Regions from separate parts of the Halomonas sp. GT genome, predicted to be linked through region 2. Evidence: predicted binding sites of a transcription regulator. Region 2 holds the regulator's gene; the other holds the start of a gene.
What was found. The regulator PhoB, encoded in region 2, activates phosphate uptake and scavenging genes when phosphate is short. The targets are predictions, from matches to a motif close to TGTCATANNNNTGTCANA.
Positions count from the first base shown of each region.

Region 1: the regulator PhoB is predicted to act here: its motif matches at 3,842-3,859, upstream of B6A39_RS16560 (putative 2-aminoethylphosphonate ABC transporter substrate-binding protein).

Region 1 is NZ_CP020562.1:3,646,642-3,654,683, reverse strand. Features, by position in the region: gene B6A39_RS16575 (bifunctional diguanylate cyclase/phosphodiesterase) at 1-2,190, shown strand, start outside; gene B6A39_RS16570 (HAD family hydrolase) at 2,308-3,036, shown strand; gene B6A39_RS16565 (UTRA domain-containing protein) at 3,029-3,739, shown strand; gene B6A39_RS16560 (putative 2-aminoethylphosphonate ABC transporter substrate-binding protein) at 3,907-4,956, shown strand; gene B6A39_RS16555 (putative 2-aminoethylphosphonate ABC transporter ATP-binding protein) at 5,000-6,124, shown strand; gene B6A39_RS16550 (putative 2-aminoethylphosphonate ABC transporter permease subunit) at 6,121-7,815, shown strand; gene B6A39_RS16545 (2-aminoethylphosphonate--pyruvate transaminase) at 7,869-8,042, shown strand, end outside.
Region 2 is NZ_CP020562.1:4,024,340-4,032,381, reverse strand. Features, by position in the region: gene B6A39_RS18255 (chorismate--pyruvate lyase family protein) at 1-336, shown strand, start outside; gene ubiA (4-hydroxybenzoate octaprenyltransferase) at 371-1,261, shown strand; gene phoB (phosphate regulon transcriptional regulator PhoB) at 1,358-2,047, shown strand; gene phoR (phosphate regulon sensor histidine kinase PhoR) at 2,050-3,366, shown strand; gene B6A39_RS18235 (hypothetical protein) at 3,655-3,957, shown strand; gene B6A39_RS18230 (hypothetical protein) at 4,351-4,677, shown strand; gene B6A39_RS18225 (copper chaperone PCu(A)C) at 4,779-5,258, opposite strand; gene cysZ (sulfate transporter CysZ) at 5,384-6,118, opposite strand; gene phoU (phosphate signaling complex protein PhoU) at 6,187-6,912, opposite strand; gene pstB (phosphate ABC transporter ATP-binding protein PstB) at 6,943-7,758, opposite strand; gene pstA (phosphate ABC transporter permease PstA) at 7,752-8,042, opposite strand, start outside.

The DNA of each region.
Region 1 (8,042 bases), 380 kb from region 2:
CTGGCTCGAGAGAGTGAGCGGCGTTTAAACACGTTGCTTAATCACCTTCCTGGCATGGCCTACCGTTGCCTGAATGATCAACACTGGACGATGCAGCTGGTCAGCCAAGGGGCTGAAGCGCTCACGGGCTATCATCCAGACGAATTACAAGATAATCGACTCATAAGCTTTGCCTCTCTCATACACGAAGCCGATCAAGACCGCCTTCATCTAGCAGCACAGCAGGCAATTCAACAGCGTCAGCCATATCGCGTGGTGTACCGATTACGCCACCGGGACGGCAGCTACCGTTGGATGTGGGAGCAAGGGCAAGCTGTTATCGATGATGATGGTCAGGTGGCCTATCTTGAGGGCTTTATCTCAGATGTGACTGATCAGCACGAATCACAACGCGTACAAGATGCGGTGGTACAAGTCGCCTCGACAGTTACCTCACGTGTAGGAGACGATTATTTTCACCAGTTGATCGTCACGTTAGCCACGTTATTAGAAGCAGATGCCGGGTTTATCGCGTTACTGGATCAGCCCGTTCCACAGCGTTTGGGAACATCTAATAAGAAAAACGCGCTGCTACCCGCCACAGCAGCTCATACCGTTAGTTTAGTTGCGAACGGTCAGTTAATAGATAACCAAACGTTTATGCTGCAGGGAACGCCTGCTGAACGAGTCGTGTTTGAAGGCGAGAGCGTTGTGCAAAATGGCCATGCATTTACGCTGCCAGGAACCTCGTTCAGCACCCAGGCGTGGATAGGCCGCCGCTTGGATAATGCTAAGGGCGATGCCATTGGCGTGATGATGGTGTTTTACCAAACACCACTGACGACCAATGCGTTTGCTACTTCCGTGCTGAAAATTCTCTCTACTGGCGCTGCCGGTGAGCTTGAACGTCGCCGTGATCATCGTTACATGCAACGTCTTGCTTACACAGACAACACAACAGGATTGCCTAATCGTGCGCGCTTTATTGAGCTGTTGGCCAGTATGGGAAAAGAGGCATCTAGTCGGGATGACTCACTTTCACTTCTACTGCTGGATATTCGGCGCTTTAAAGAGGTAAATGATTTACATGGTCACGAGGTAGGAGATCAGTTACTCGCAACCGTAGCTGAGCGCTTGCGGAAAACTAGTCTATCTAAAAGCGCTGTCGCACGACTTTCCGGTGATGAATTTACAATACTGTTGCCCAGCATTGAGGATGTTTGCCTTCAAGAGGTGGTGTTTCAATTATGCGAAATTATCAAACGGCCCATCCAGCTGGGGCATCGTATTTTTAATCTCGATGTCAGTATCGGGATTGCTAGCTATCCAAGCGATGTATCGGAGGCTGGTGAGCTGTTTAACGCGGCCAGTATCGCACTCCATCACGCAAAACGCCGTGATAACAGCGTATGCCCCTATACACAAGCGATGCGTCAGACGCTGGAGCGTCGGCAATGGATGACCGAGCGCCTGCATCAAGCCATTACTGAGCGGCGCTTACAGCTTTATTTTCAACCGCAGTTCAGTCTTACGAGCAAAACATTGACGGGTGCTGAGGCGCTGTGCCGCTGGTTTGACTCTGAGTGGGGCTGGGTAAGCCCTGGCGAGTTTATTGCTTTGGCGGAAGAGCGTGGCTTGATCCGTATGCTGGGAGACTGGGTGCTAGAAGAAGCGGCACGTCAGTTAAGTGTTTGGCAGGCCAGCAATACGCCACTGCCAGGTAGGCTCTCAATCAATATTTCAGCTCAACAATTTGCCGACCCTCAGCTAACCGCGCATGTGGCTAAGCTAACCGCCTGTGTACCTCCGGGCACCATTGCGCTTGAACTCACTGAAAGTGATTTTATGCGTGATCCCGATCAGGCGGTCACAATTACCCAGGCTATGCGTCAGGCTGGTTACGCGCTGTTTATTGATGACTTTGGTACGGGTTACTCATCGCTCTCGTATTTACGGCGCTTTGCTGCGGACGCGTTAAAAATAGACATTTCGTTTGTGCGAGACATGCTTGATAACCACCATGATCGGGCGATTGTGCAAACCATTATCGCCATGGCTGACACGCTTGATATGAAAACCCTTGCAGAAGGAGTTGAAAGCCCTGCCCAGGCCGATTTGCTTGCAAAAATGGGTTGCAGCGAAGCTCAGGGATACTGGTTTGGCCGCCCGCTACCCGCCGATGAGTTTGCCTCAATGTGGTTAACCCCTTAAGCCATTTTATGGATAGGTAAGGCGAGCAATATCCATTCTCAGTAATGGCGTCATCGTCCTGTCATCAACGTTGGCATACCCTACGCGCCGCCGAACTCGCGAAAAAAGGAGTGCCTCATGCGCCTCGCTCTGTTTGACCTTGATGACACCCTCCTGGACGGAGACTGCAGCGACCGCTGGAATTTATGGATGATCGAGCAGGGTTGGATCAGTGACCCCGAAATATTTATAGCCCGTGCCGAGCAGATGCAGCAGGCTTATCACGCCGGTAAGTTAAAGCTAGAGGAGTACTTGGCAATGACCTTGGCGCCGCTGCGGGGCCGCCGGGTGGTGGATGTACAAAAAGAAGTTGATCGCTTTGTCGCTACCCATTTGCAGCCCCGTATTTTTGATCAAGCCTGGCGCTGCTTGGAAGCACACCGTCAGTCAGGCGATATCCTAGTCCTCATTTCTGCATCATCGCATCACTTGGTCGCGCCGATTGCAACGATGCTAGGGATTGAGCATGTGTTGGCGGTAGAGCTAAGTGTCGAACAAGCGGGAAGTGGGGCAAGCTACACTGGCCATAGCAGAGGCGTGCTCTCTTACCGAGGGGGTAAAGTAGTGCGTTTTCAGCAGTGGCTAACTGAGCAAAAAATCATCCCCAGTCATACCACGTTCTACTCAGATTCCCGCAACGATATCCCGCTGCTTCAGTATGTTGACTGCCCGGTGGCGGTTAACCCTGACCCCGTGCTGGCGGAGGTCGCTAGTGTAGAAGGATGGCGGCGCTTAGACTGGCGGATGGCAGCGTCCTCAGACGCTTCATTGGCCAACGATCTATCAGGAAAATCGGCGCATGCCTGATGCTTACTATTTACAGTTAACTGAACAGCTTCGTTATTTAATCACTCAGCATGCCACGCAGTGGGAAGGCAAGTTACCCGCGGAGCGAGCGTTAGCAGAGCGCTTCTGTACGACCCGCGTTACGTTGCGCCAAGCCTTGGCGCAACTGGAGGGGGAGGGGCTTATTCACCGCAGTAATCGGCGTGGTTGGTTTATTTCACCGGCTAGGCTGGTGTATGACCCCACCCGGGACGCAGGTTTTAACGACTATGTGCGCGCTCAGGGGCGGCAACCACGCACGGCGGTTCTTAAGCTGGAAACTCGCTCACATCTGGCGGCTGCCCGTGCCCTGCAGCTGCCTGATGACCAGCCGTTTCACCACATTCGCCGTCGCCGTTACGTAGATGATCGCGCTGTGCTGGTGGAATCGCTTTGGGTGGTGCCAGAGCGTGCGCCAGAGCTGCTAGACATCTACAGCGGACAATCACTCTGGGGGTTGTTAAGAGGGCGGTGGGGGCATCATTTGGCCAATCGCTCGATACGCATGGTGTCCGAAGCGCTGTCGCCATTAGATGCAGAAGAATTACTCGTTGCCCCAGGTGCAGCAGGGTTAAACATTTGCCGCGCCATTTTTGATGGTCAACAACGTCCCATCGAATATGACGAAGAGCACTGGTTGCACGATTCGTTATGCATCCGTGTTGAGCTATCGGGCCAGCAGTAACAAGGTTACGAAGACAGGGACGCTCGAGAGAATCCTCACAAGATCCCTCACAAGAACCTACGCTTGAGCGTACACAACAACTTAAAAAATCGGTCAAACAAGCGTCATCGCACTGTCATTTAACGGCGGCAAACTCCTGGTCTATACCAAAACGCTGGGAGCCTACCATGTCGAAACTTCGCCGTTTGTTCCAACCTAATCAGATTGCAACTGCTCTGCTTGCAACGGCTGCCGTTGCCTTCACTTCTGTGGCTAGCGCCACTGAGCTGACGGTGTACACCGCCGTTGAGTCAGATGATCTGCAAAAATACGCCGAACGCTTCAATGCTGCCCACCCAGATATCACCATTAACTGGGTGCGAGATTCGACGGGCGTAATTACTGCGCGCCTGCTGGCGGAAAAAGATAATCCCCAGGCAGACGTTATCTGGGGCTTAGCAGCCACTAGCCTGCTGGTGCTTGAAGAAGAAGGCATGCTGGAACGCTACGCCCCTGCTGGCGTTGAAAACCTCGATCCAAAATTTATTGATGCTGCTTACCGTAACGGTGAAGACCCCGCGTGGGTAGGCATGGACGCCTGGGTAGCAGCCATTTGCTACAACACCATTGAAGGCGAGCGACAGGGTGTGCCCATGCCGACCTCCTGGGAAGACCTGACCCAGCCTGAGTTTGAGGGGCATGTGATCATGCCTAATCCCAACTCCTCCGGTACCGGCTATCTGGATGTAGCCAGCTGGATGCAGCTGTGGGGCGAAGAGCAAGGTTGGGACTATATGGACCGTCTGCATAACAACATTTCCCGTTATACCCACTCAGGCTCTGCTCCTTGCAGTTTAGCGGCCACCGGTGAAGCGGCAGTCGGTGTGTCGTTTGCCTTCCGTGGTGCACGGTTAAAATCCCAAGGCGCACCAATTGAAGTGATCTTCCCAGAAGAGGGGCTTGGCTGGGATATGGAAGCTGCCGCCATCGTTGCGGGTACAGCTAAACAGGAAGCTGCACAAACGCTGATGGATTGGGCTGTTTCCCGCGAGGCTAACGAACTCTATAACGAAGGCTACGCCGTCGTGGCTTACCCAGGTGTGGCACAGCCGATTGAAAACTACCCCGCTGACATTGCGGATCGCATGATTGATGCCGATTTCCAGTGGGCGGCGGTTAATCGCGAGCGCGTGCTGGCAGAGTGGCAGCGCCGCTACGACGGTAAAACCGAACAGTAAGCACGAACAGCTGCCCCGGCCATGGCCGGGGCTTGGAGATGTTATGCAGACCACACTGACATCGCCGCTGACGGCTCACTCGGCGGCGAAACCCCACTTACCCTCTGCGCACCTAAGCATCGATGGCGTCACCAAGCGCTTCGGTAGCTTTACCGCTCTGGACAATATTGCGCTACAGATACAGGAAGGCGAGTTTGTATGCTTTTTAGGGCCTTCTGGCTGTGGCAAAACAACCCTGTTGCGCACTATTGCAGGCCTAGCTCAGCAAACAGCAGGTAGCTTAATTCAGCGTGGCAAAGATATTTCCACACTGCCCCCGCAGGCGCGGGATTTTGGCATCGTGTTCCAATCTTATGCGCTGTTTCCCAATCTGACCGTGTTCGATAACGTTGCCTACGGGTTACGCAACCGTCGCAGTGATCGAGCGACGATTGATGCCCGCGTGGCGGAGTTGCTTGCACTGGTGGATCTTAGCGGTAGCGAACATAAGTATCCTGCCGCGCTTTCTGGCGGGCAGCAGCAGCGGGTTGCGTTGGCACGAGCGCTGGCGACTGAACCCGGCTTGTTACTGCTGGATGAACCCCTCTCCGCGCTGGATGCGAGGGTGCGCGGCCATTTGCGACATCAGATCAAAGCCCTACAGGCGCGCCTTGGCGTGACCACCATTATGGTGACCCACGATCAAGAAGAAGCGCTCACCATGGCTGATCGTATCGTGGTGATGAATCACGGGGTGATCGAACAAGTGGGTACGCCTGCCGAGATTTACCACCAGCCCGCCAGCGCTTTTGTGGCGTCATTTATCGGCACCATGAATTTTCTAGAGGTGACCGCCCAGGCGAATAACCACGCGCTGCTAGGCACTATTTCATGCCCTTGTTTGCCGCATACTTACGCGAAAGACCAAGCAGCTCAACTAGCCATTCGCCCCGAAGCAGTCGCGCTTAGTGCCAGCACCACTGGGCTGAGGGGTGATGTCATAGGTATTGAGTTTTTGGGTGCGTTTCAGCGGGTATCACTGCGACTTAACAGTACCGAGCAATGGTTACTGGCTGATGTTCCCAGCCGTGATAGCGCCACGCTAGGATTACGGCTAGGGCAAACCTTGGGTATCCATTTGCCTGCCGATGCTGCCCGTTTATATCCGGCAGGGAGCAACCAGTCATGAAGGCGAATATATTTTCAGCGCCTGCATCAACGCCTTCGCTGGAAGCATTGATACGCCTGATCGTGCTGCTAGCGGGCGTGGCGCTGCTAGTGTTCGGCCTGCTGTTTCCGCTATTTGCGATGTTGGTAAAAAGCCTGCAAGACCGCAGTGGCGACTTTATTGGGCTAGCTAACTTTGTGCAGTATTTTCAAACGCCAGCGCTGGTCAATTCGATTGCCAATTCATTGCGCGTTGCGTTCACCACGACGGTGGTCGTCGCTGGGCTCGCCTTTTTATGCGCCTACGGCATTACCCGTACCTGTATGCCAGGTAAGCGGCTCTTTCGAATGTTGGCGATTTTGCCCATTTTGGCGCCTTCGTTGCTACCCGCCATTAGCTTGGTGTATCTGTTTGGTAACCAGGGGTTTCTGAACGACGTGCTGGCTGGACATTCGATTTATGGGCCGATTGGCATTGTGATGGGCATGAGTTTCTGGATTTTCCCCCATGCGCTCATGCTGCTAACCACTGCGCTGACCAATAGCGATGCACGCCTCTATGAAGCAGCAGAAGCACTGGGCACGCCGAAGTGGCGTACGTTTTTGACGATTACGCTGCCCGGGGTGCGCTACGGGCTGATTTCATGCCTGTTCGTGGTCTTTACGCTGGCCATTACCGACTTTGGTGTGCCGAAAATTATTGGCGGCCAATTCAGCGTGCTCGCCACCGATGTGTATCGCCAAGTGGTGGGGCAGCAGAACTTCCAAATGGGCGCGGTGGTTAGCGTTATTCTACTGATGCCTGCAGTGCTATCGTTTATCGTCGACCGTTGGATACAGAAACGCCAAGTGGCTCAGCTTTCGGCCCGAGCAGTGCCATGGCGACCAACGCCTAACCCGCTGAGAGACTGGACGTTTGCGCTGCTGTGTTATTCGGTCGCGGGCGTTATTCTGCTGGTCATTGGTACCGCGGTGTATGCCTCGCTCATACAGTTTTGGCCTTATAACCTGTCGTTCACACTGCAGCATTACACCTTCCAAGGCTTAGCAGGCGGTGGCTGGGGTGCTTGGTTTAACTCCCTCAAACTGGCATTTAGCGTCGCGTTAGTGGGTACACTGGTTATTTTCTTTAATGCGTGGCTGATTGAAAAAAGTGAAGGCTATCGCCCACTGCGCCAAGGCCTGCATTTTATGGCCATGCTCCCCATGGCGGTGCCGGGTATGGTGCTGGGCCTGGCTTATATCTTCTTTTTCAACCAGGCAGGTAACCCCCTTAACTGGCTTTACGGGACTATGGCGATTCTGGTTCTCAACACGCTAGTGCATTTTTATACGGTGTGTCACCTTACTTCTGTCACCGCGCTGAAACAGCTCGATCCGGAGTTTGAAGCCGTGGGGGCCTCGTTAAAAGTACCGTTCTGGACCACATTTAGCCGCGTGACATTGCCGGTATCTCTACCTGCCGTGCTGGATATTTCTGTCTACCTGTTCGTCAATGCGATGACGACAGTGTCTGCGGTGGTGTTCCTCTATAACAGCGATACGCGGCTTGCTTCAGTGGCGGTGCTGCATCTGGATGAGGCGGGCTATTTTGCTAGCGCCGCGGCCATGGCTGTGCTGATTTTCCTGACCTCGCTGGTGGTTAAACTGCTCCACACTGCGCTTACCCACGTTCTCTTAAACAACGCTCAGCGTTGGCGCCAGGCGGGCTAAACAGCCCGCTACGCCAGCGGCCAATGTGTGCTTATAATCTGGTATAGACCAAAATGATGAATCATTCACAAGTGCCTTACCTCTTAACCCCAGGGCCACTAACCACCTCCCACGCGACCAAAGCAGCCATGTTGCGTGACTGGGGCTCCTGGGATGACGACTTTAACCGTGTGACTGCGGACGTGCGTGCGCAACTGCTTGCCATGGCCGAGGCGGCAAGCGACGCC
Region 2 (8,042 bases):
TGCTATGCATGGCTGAGGGAAGTAGCGTTGTGTTTGGACGATAAGCCCTGGGTGGTAGCACGCTCGGTAGCGCCACTTAATCAATTACAAGGGAAGGGGTTAGATGGACTTGGCGAGCGCTCACTAGGTAGCTGGTTGTTTCAACAGCCTGACTTGGTGCGCGGGCCACTCTACGCCACCCGCCATCAGCCACGCTTTGTCGCTGAACAGTGCGCTTCTCTTTCAGACAGCGTATGGGGACGGCGCTCAGTGTTTCAACACAGTGGGTTATCGCTATTGGTACAGGAATATTTTTTATCCGCCATGGCAGATGATCTTGGCCTGCCTTCGCGCTAGGCTATCGTCAGCGTTTTCTTTTTGAGAGGTAAGCATGGACCGTTCTCTGTTGAGGCCAACGGGATGGGCTCGAGTGGCTGATTTTTTACATTTAATGCGATTGGATCGCCCAATTGGTACTTGGCTATTGATGTGGCCCACCTTATGGGCGCTGTGGATAGCGGCAGAAGGCGTGCCTGGCCGGAATGTTCTACTGATCTTTATTGCTGGTGTGTACGTTATGCGCGCCGCGGGCTGTGTGGTCAATGATTACGCTGACCGCCATTTCGATGGCCATGTAAAGCGCACTAAGCAGCGTCCGCTAGCCACTGGGCGTATCAGTGAAACCGAGGCACAGCTGCTGTTTATAGCGCTGGTAGCTATTGCTTTCATTTTAGTGCTATTGACCAACTGGTTTACGGTGCTGTTGTCGATAGGCGGTGTTGTATTAGCGTTCATTTACCCCTTTATGAAGCGCTACACCCATTTCCCTCAGGTGGTGTTGGGGGCTGCGTTCTCTTGGGCGATCCCCATGGCATTCGGTGCGGTATTGGGTCATGTCCCGTTTGAAGCATGGTTATTGTTTAGCGCGAATGTGTTGTGGACCGTTGCCTACGATACCCAATACGCCATGGTCGACCGCGATGATGATCTTAAAATTGGTATTAAATCTACCGCGGTGCTGTTTGGTAGCGCTGACCGTCTGATAATTGGTGTGCTACAAGTGGCAACACTGGGACTGCTTGCCTGGGTAGGGTGGCGTGTTGGTTTAGGGGGATTTTTCTGGCTTGGGCTAGCCGCTATGGCCGCCACGTTTGTCCACCAACAACGGTTACTGATTGGTCGTGAGCGTGGCCGCTGCTTCCAGGCATTTCTTAATAATCACTGGTCTGGTTTGTTAATTTTTGCAGGTATTGCACTAAGTTGGTGGCCAATAACTGGCTAAATATCCTCTATGTCATAGAATTGTCATCTAGTCATGGTGTTATCGTCACTGACATGTCTTTGATTTACCTTTCATTGAACACCGTGAGGCCCTGGAATGACCGCCAAGACCGTTTTGATTGTCGATGATGAAGCGCCTATCCGCGAGATGATCGCAGTGGCGCTGGAAATGGCTGACTATCGCGTGCTTGAAGCGGATAACGCCCAGGATGCCCACGCGATGATGGTTGACCACCAGCCAGATCTACTTTTGCTGGACTGGATGATGCCAGGTACCAGCGGTATTGAGCTTGCAAGGCGCTTAAAGCGCGAAGAAGCTACTGCCGAAGTGCCTATCATTATGTTAACCGCTAAAGGCGAAGAAGATAATAAAATTCAGGGGCTTGAGGCTGGAGCGGATGACTATATCACCAAGCCTTTCTCTCCCCGTGAACTGGTAGCGCGCTTAAAAGCGGTATTGCGACGTACCACCCCTCGTGGCGTCGAAGATCCTATCGAGATTAATGGTTTGCTATTAGATCCCGTGAGTCACCGTGTAAGTGCTTACGGCAAGGCATTGGAAATGGGGCCTACTGAATATCGTTTGCTGCAATTTTTCATGACGCACCAAGAACGTGCCTATACGCGTAGCCAATTGCTCGATCAAGTGTGGGGCGGTAACGTATATGTTGAGGAGCGGACAGTAGATGTTCATATCCGACGTCTACGTAAGGCCTTAGGGGAAGCTCACCAGAGTCTCATTCAAACGGTGAGAGGCACTGGGTACCGTTTTTCCGCGCGGGTGTAACGGTGCGCTTGTGGAGCCGAGAATTATGGCGGATTGCATGGTTAGCTGCCCTGGGGGCTTGTCTCGGATGGTTGCTAGGTATGTCAGGGCTTGGGTTTGCTGCAGGCCTTGCCGTTTGCTTGGTTTATCAACTGCGCCAACTGCGCGCACTCTTTAAGTGGTTAACGCTCCACCCTCATGATGAACCCCCTGCTGCAAGCGGTATGTGGGGCGAACTTTTTGATCGCTTGTATCGCTATCAAAAGAGTCAACGGATTACCCAGAATCGATTGCGTGCCACCCTTGCGCGTATTCAGGAATCATCCGAAGCAATGCGTGACAGTGTTGTCATGCTAGATCGGCATGGTGACTTAGAATGGTGGAATAGTGCCGCGACCGAAATGCTGGGGTTACAAACGGCCCACGACCGTGGCCAGCATATTACCAACCTGCTTCGTGATCCTCGATTTATCAGCTACTTTAACGCACGTAAATACGGTGAGCCGCTAACGTTAACGTCGCCCATCGATGAACGTCGTATCCTGCAATATCAAATTACACTCTATGGTGATGATGAACGCTTGGTAATGGCGCGAGACATTACCCGTTTGCATCGCCTAGAGCAGATGCGTCGTGATTTTGTCGCCAATGTTTCCCATGAGCTGCGCACACCGCTAACAGTACTGACGGGTTATTTAGAAACTTACGGCGACTTGAAAGAGCAACTTCCACCACGTTTAGGGCGAGGTATCGCTCAGATGGAAGAGCAGACGAAGCGTATGCAAAACTTAGTCAATGATCTGCTACTGCTCTCTCGATTAGAAATTGACCAAGGAGGCGAGGATCATCATGCGCTGGTGTTAGGGCCAATGCTCGACAGTATTCGACGCGATGCGCTAGCGCTCTCTAATCAACAGCACAATGTCCAAGTCGTGCTTGAAAGTGATGCGCGGCTCATTGGCAGCGAGCAAGAACTGCATAGTGCTATTTCTAATCTTGTCTTTAATGCCGTGCGTTATACCCCGGAGGGTAGTCAGATAACGCTTCGCTGGAAGTCCATGCCGGAGGGCAGTGCTTGTATTGAGGTCGACGACGACGGCGAAGGAATAGACCCTGTCCACATTCCGCGTTTAACCGAGCGTTTTTATCGTGTTGATAAAGGTCGCAGTACGGCTACCGGTGGAACGGGCCTTGGTCTAGCGATTGTGAAACATGTGTTGCTGAGACATGATGCACTGCTACAAATTGAATCCCACCCTGGCGAAGGGGCTCTCTTTCGCTGTGTTTTTCCGGCATCACGCGTTGTCGAAAGCGAGTCCATACCGCGTAATGCTGTCTAGATATAGATATTGTATAAGTGTGTCACGGTGTCATATAAGTATGGTCAAATAATGCTCATGTGCCATTTGTAGCCACTTTTCCTGCCTAAATTGAAAGATTCTAAGCGTCTTATTTATTTTTTAAAAAAATATAAATTAATGTTTATTAACGTTTTTTTATTATTTTTTATTTTTTGGCATGGCGTCTGCATTATTTTAGGTAAGAGAGAAAACCACAGGAACTGGTAAGCCGAAAGGCAGTCTTTCTTACCATTTAGCAGTATTGAACAGCGATCGAGGAGATGGAATATGATGTCCAAGGAATTACTCAAGAAAGCTGGTATTTTAAGTGTAGCGTTTGGTCTGGTTGCTAGCCCTGCGGTATTTGCTCAAGAGCCAGCGGATCCAGCAAACAATATTTCCCCAGATGAACAGCCTGTCGATTCTCAGCCTGAAAGCACAACAGGTTCGAGTGATTATGACAGCCAAGATTTGACCCATGACGAAGGCGATAACGCCAGCGACATGGAGCCAAGCTCAACGAATCATGGCGATTCAGATGCTGGCTATGACAGCACTGATGAGTTGCCTGAAGAAAATAGCGGCATGTAACATTAACTTTGGTTACATATCTTTTCAAAAGGTATTAAAACTCTTACGCTTATGGATGAGCTATTCAGAGGCAAGGATGTCAAATCGCATGGATGCTCCTAGATTCAAGGACTGAATCTTTCGACGGTCAACACGCTAGTTAGGGTTAATTCCAAGGTTGGAGTCCCTCAAACGGATAGGAAGCTAGTGTTACGTATCGCGATATTAAGAGTGCTCAAGACCCCACTTCGGTGGGGTCTAATTTTTTGTATATAGTATAATCATTGTCACGTTGCCCACTGTTTATTGGTATTAGAAATGCAATTATTCAGATGACACGTTCAGCGACTGGCAAAAAAGGTACCTTGTATCATTACATTGTCGGTTGCTCCATGTAGCAAGGAGCTTTTATTTATGTTGTTGAAAACATTTTTTAAAAATACTTCAGTTTTGGGCCTCTCGCTGGGCCTTGTCGCAAGCCCAATGGCTTTTGCGCAATCTTCCATTGAGTTGAACCAAGAGCGTGCTGATAACCAAGAAATTATTCAGCCTCAATCTCGTAACACATCGGGCCCTGCGACCTATTCAGCTAAGGATCTGATTAACGACAATGACAATACTCTGATATACACTCCCTCAAGCCGTTCCAGCACAACCGATGATGACTCTAAAGCTAACAATAGAGCAGGTTATCGCGCTGAAGAACTAAACCGTGAAGAAGGTAGCAGTACACGCTGGTAAAGAAGGCTGTGGTTAAAAGTGTGTGACAAACAAGGTTATTGAGTAAATTAGCCCCGCTTTGGCAGGGCTTTTTCGATTAAGAATATTATCGATTAACCCTATTAATGCTGATGATGGCGATCAGCCGCGTTGCTTCCTTCTTGGGCACTTTGAACCCAAACTTCTATTTCAATATCGTCTTGCTGGGCAAATTCGAGTGTGATTGGAAACCGGTCACCTTCTTCCAGTGGCTGGTGTAAGCCCATTAGCATTAAGTGATAACCGCCACCCGGGCGCATTGTCAGCGTTTCGTCTTTAGCGATTTCGATAGCATTGACGTGGCGCATTTTCATCATATCGCCTTCCATCTGCATATCATGTAGCTCAACACTTTCGCTCACAGGTGTCTGCGCACTGACCAGTGTGACGGATTCTGCATGAGCCGTAATATCTAGATAAGCGGCACCGTTTACCACACCGGGAGGTGTCGGCGTGGCAAAAGGATGAGCAATCCTTAACTGGTCGGTTTGAACGTCGTGAGCCGACGCGAAAGAGATTGAGCCAGTGAGGAGAGCCGTCAACCAGAGTGCGCGGGTCAGCATGGTCGTATTCCTTGTAGGAGCCTTATTTTCTTAACAAGGCTTATGCTTAATCTTGAGAATAATAGTGAAGCCAAACAAACTTAATGTAACAAATAGGTTGTGTCAGCGTTATAGCGATTAAGCCTTCAGCGATGAGGCGTAATGTCGCGTGTACCGCGGTAGTGGTCGTCCCACATTAATACGGCGCCTGCTACTGCACCGGGAATTAAGAACAAGTTAGCGAGGGGGATCCAAGTCACTAGCATAATCAACCCGCCGTAGGTGAGGCTTGGCCACCACCGCTGCGATAATCGTGTACGCATATCGCGAAACGTAATCTTATTGTTATCCATGGGATAATCTAAATAAGTGATTGCCATGATCCACGCGGAAAAAAGCATCCACAAAATGGGGGCTATCAGGTTTAGACCGGGTATCCAGCTAATGATAAACAGTATGACCATGCGTGGCAGAATATAGCCGAGTTTGACTAGCTCGCGCCCCAAGGCATCGACGGCGGTTTTAGCGAGCCCGCGGTCATCTAAGGGTTCACGCCCTGTCGCTTGACGTTCTACCTTCGCTGCTAAAAAACCATAGAAAGGTGCGGCGATTAAGTGGGTGACCAGGGTGAAGGTAAAAAAGATCACCAGCAGTAGACTGATAAAAAAAAGTGGCCAGATTAGCCATGAGAGCCACTCTAGCCAGCTTGGCACCATTGTCATAGCACTGTCTAGCCAGCCAGAAAAGCGGTTGACCACGAAGCTGAGCATGCTGGCATAAACGATTATATTGACCAAGATGGGTAGGAAAATATAGCGCCGTAGGCCTTTCTGGTATACCAGGCGAGTGCCTCGGCTCAGCGCTGTCATCGCATCCAACATGTTTGCTCCTTATAAAAAACGCCCAGATGGAATATCTGGGCGTATTGCAGGAGGAAACGCCTGCTAGGTCAAGATTTTTTAAGTACCTGTGGGTCGATAGTGTCGGGATCGCTATGGCGGATATCTAACCCTTTGACCAAGTAGACGACGTACTCAGCCAGGTTGTTTGCATGATCACCGACGCGTTCCAGGGCTCGTAGCACCCACATAATGCTAAGTACGGAGCTAATCGAACGCGAGTCTTCCATCATAAAGGTCATCAGTGAGCGCATAGCGCTACCATACTCGTCGTCAACGAACTCATCTTCGCGCACCACTTGCATGGCAAGATCGGTATCAAAACGCGCAAAAGCAGTAAGCGCATCGCGAAGCATTTTACGCACGTGCTCGCTGATATGGCGCACTTCTACCAAGCCACGAATGTTGCCGCTATTTTCGCTCAAAAGTAGCGCATTTCGAGCAATTTTGCTGGCTTCATCGCCGATACGCTCAAGGTCAGACGTTGCGCGAATAACTGCCAGCACTAAGCGCAAATCAGAAGCTGCTGGCTGACGACGCGCTAATACTCGCGTACATTCGTCGTCAATTTGCAGTTGCAGATCGTTCACTTGGCGGTCATTGTCGCGCACTTTTTCAGCAAGACGGCTGTCACCTTCAAGTAGCGCAAAAACAGCATCTTGCACTTGTTTTTCCACCAGACCGCCCATGGCCATCAGGTGGGTTTTTAGCTCCTCCAGCTCTTGGTTGAACTGGCGAGAGATATGTTGGCTATGGCTATCGCTCGTAATATCCATTGAGCACTCCTGACGTAATGTCTTTGGGGCCTAGGTGATGCGGCCGGTGATGTAGTTTTCGGTGCGTTGTAAACGCGGGTTGGTGAACACTTGATCCGTTGGCCCGTACTCAACGAGTTCACCGTGCTGCAAAAAAGCCGTGTAGTCAGAAACCCGCGCGGCTTGCTGCATGTTGTGGGTAACCAGCACAAGCGTTAGCTGTGATTTAAGGTTACGAATCAGCTCTTCAATTTTCAGCGTTGAGATAGGATCTAATGCTGATGCTGGTTCATCGAGTAGCAGTACATCCGGTTGAACGGCAAGCGTACGAGCAATGACTAAGCGCTGTTGCTGGCCGCCAGATAGCTGCCAAGCCGAACGATGCAGGCGGTCTTTAACCTCATCCCAAAGCGCTGCCGATGTAAGCGCCCATTCGATAATGTCGTCTCGTTTTCGCTTGGGTAAGCGTTGCTGTAAACGCAGACCAAAGGCTACGTTTTCATAAATCGACATGGGGAAAGGATTGGGTGTTTGAAACACCATCCCAACGCGACGTCGCAACTCGGTAACATTCATGTCCGGGGCGTGAATATCCTGACCTTCAAGCTGAATATGGCCACTGTGTGTTACCGATTCATTAAGGTCGTGCAATCGATTAATCGCGCGTAGCAGTGTCGATTTTCCACAGCCTGAAGGGCCAATAAAGGCCGTTACACGGTGACGTGGTAGGTCTAACGTTAGGTCTCGCAACGCCGTTTTCCCCGCATAAGCGAGGTGAAACTTTTCAATGCTCAAGCAGCGCTGTTCGGCAGAAAAATGCGTCACGGGTGCTTGAGCCGCATTGTCGGACGATAATGACGCTAACATTCGTTTCCTCGCTGACGCCTCAGATAATGACGCAGAAATATGGCAGTTAGATTAAGCACGAGTACGATTAACACCAGCAGCAGCGCGGTGGCGAAAACCAGCGGAATTGCAGCCTGTACATCTTCACCATGAAAGGCAGTATCAAATAAATGATAGCCGAGGTGCATAAACTTGCGCTCTAGATGAAGGTAGGGAAACTCACCATCTACAGGCATTTGCGGCGCTAGCTTGGCGACGCCTACCAGCATTAGCGGCGCCACTTCGCCTGCGGCTCTGGCGACGGC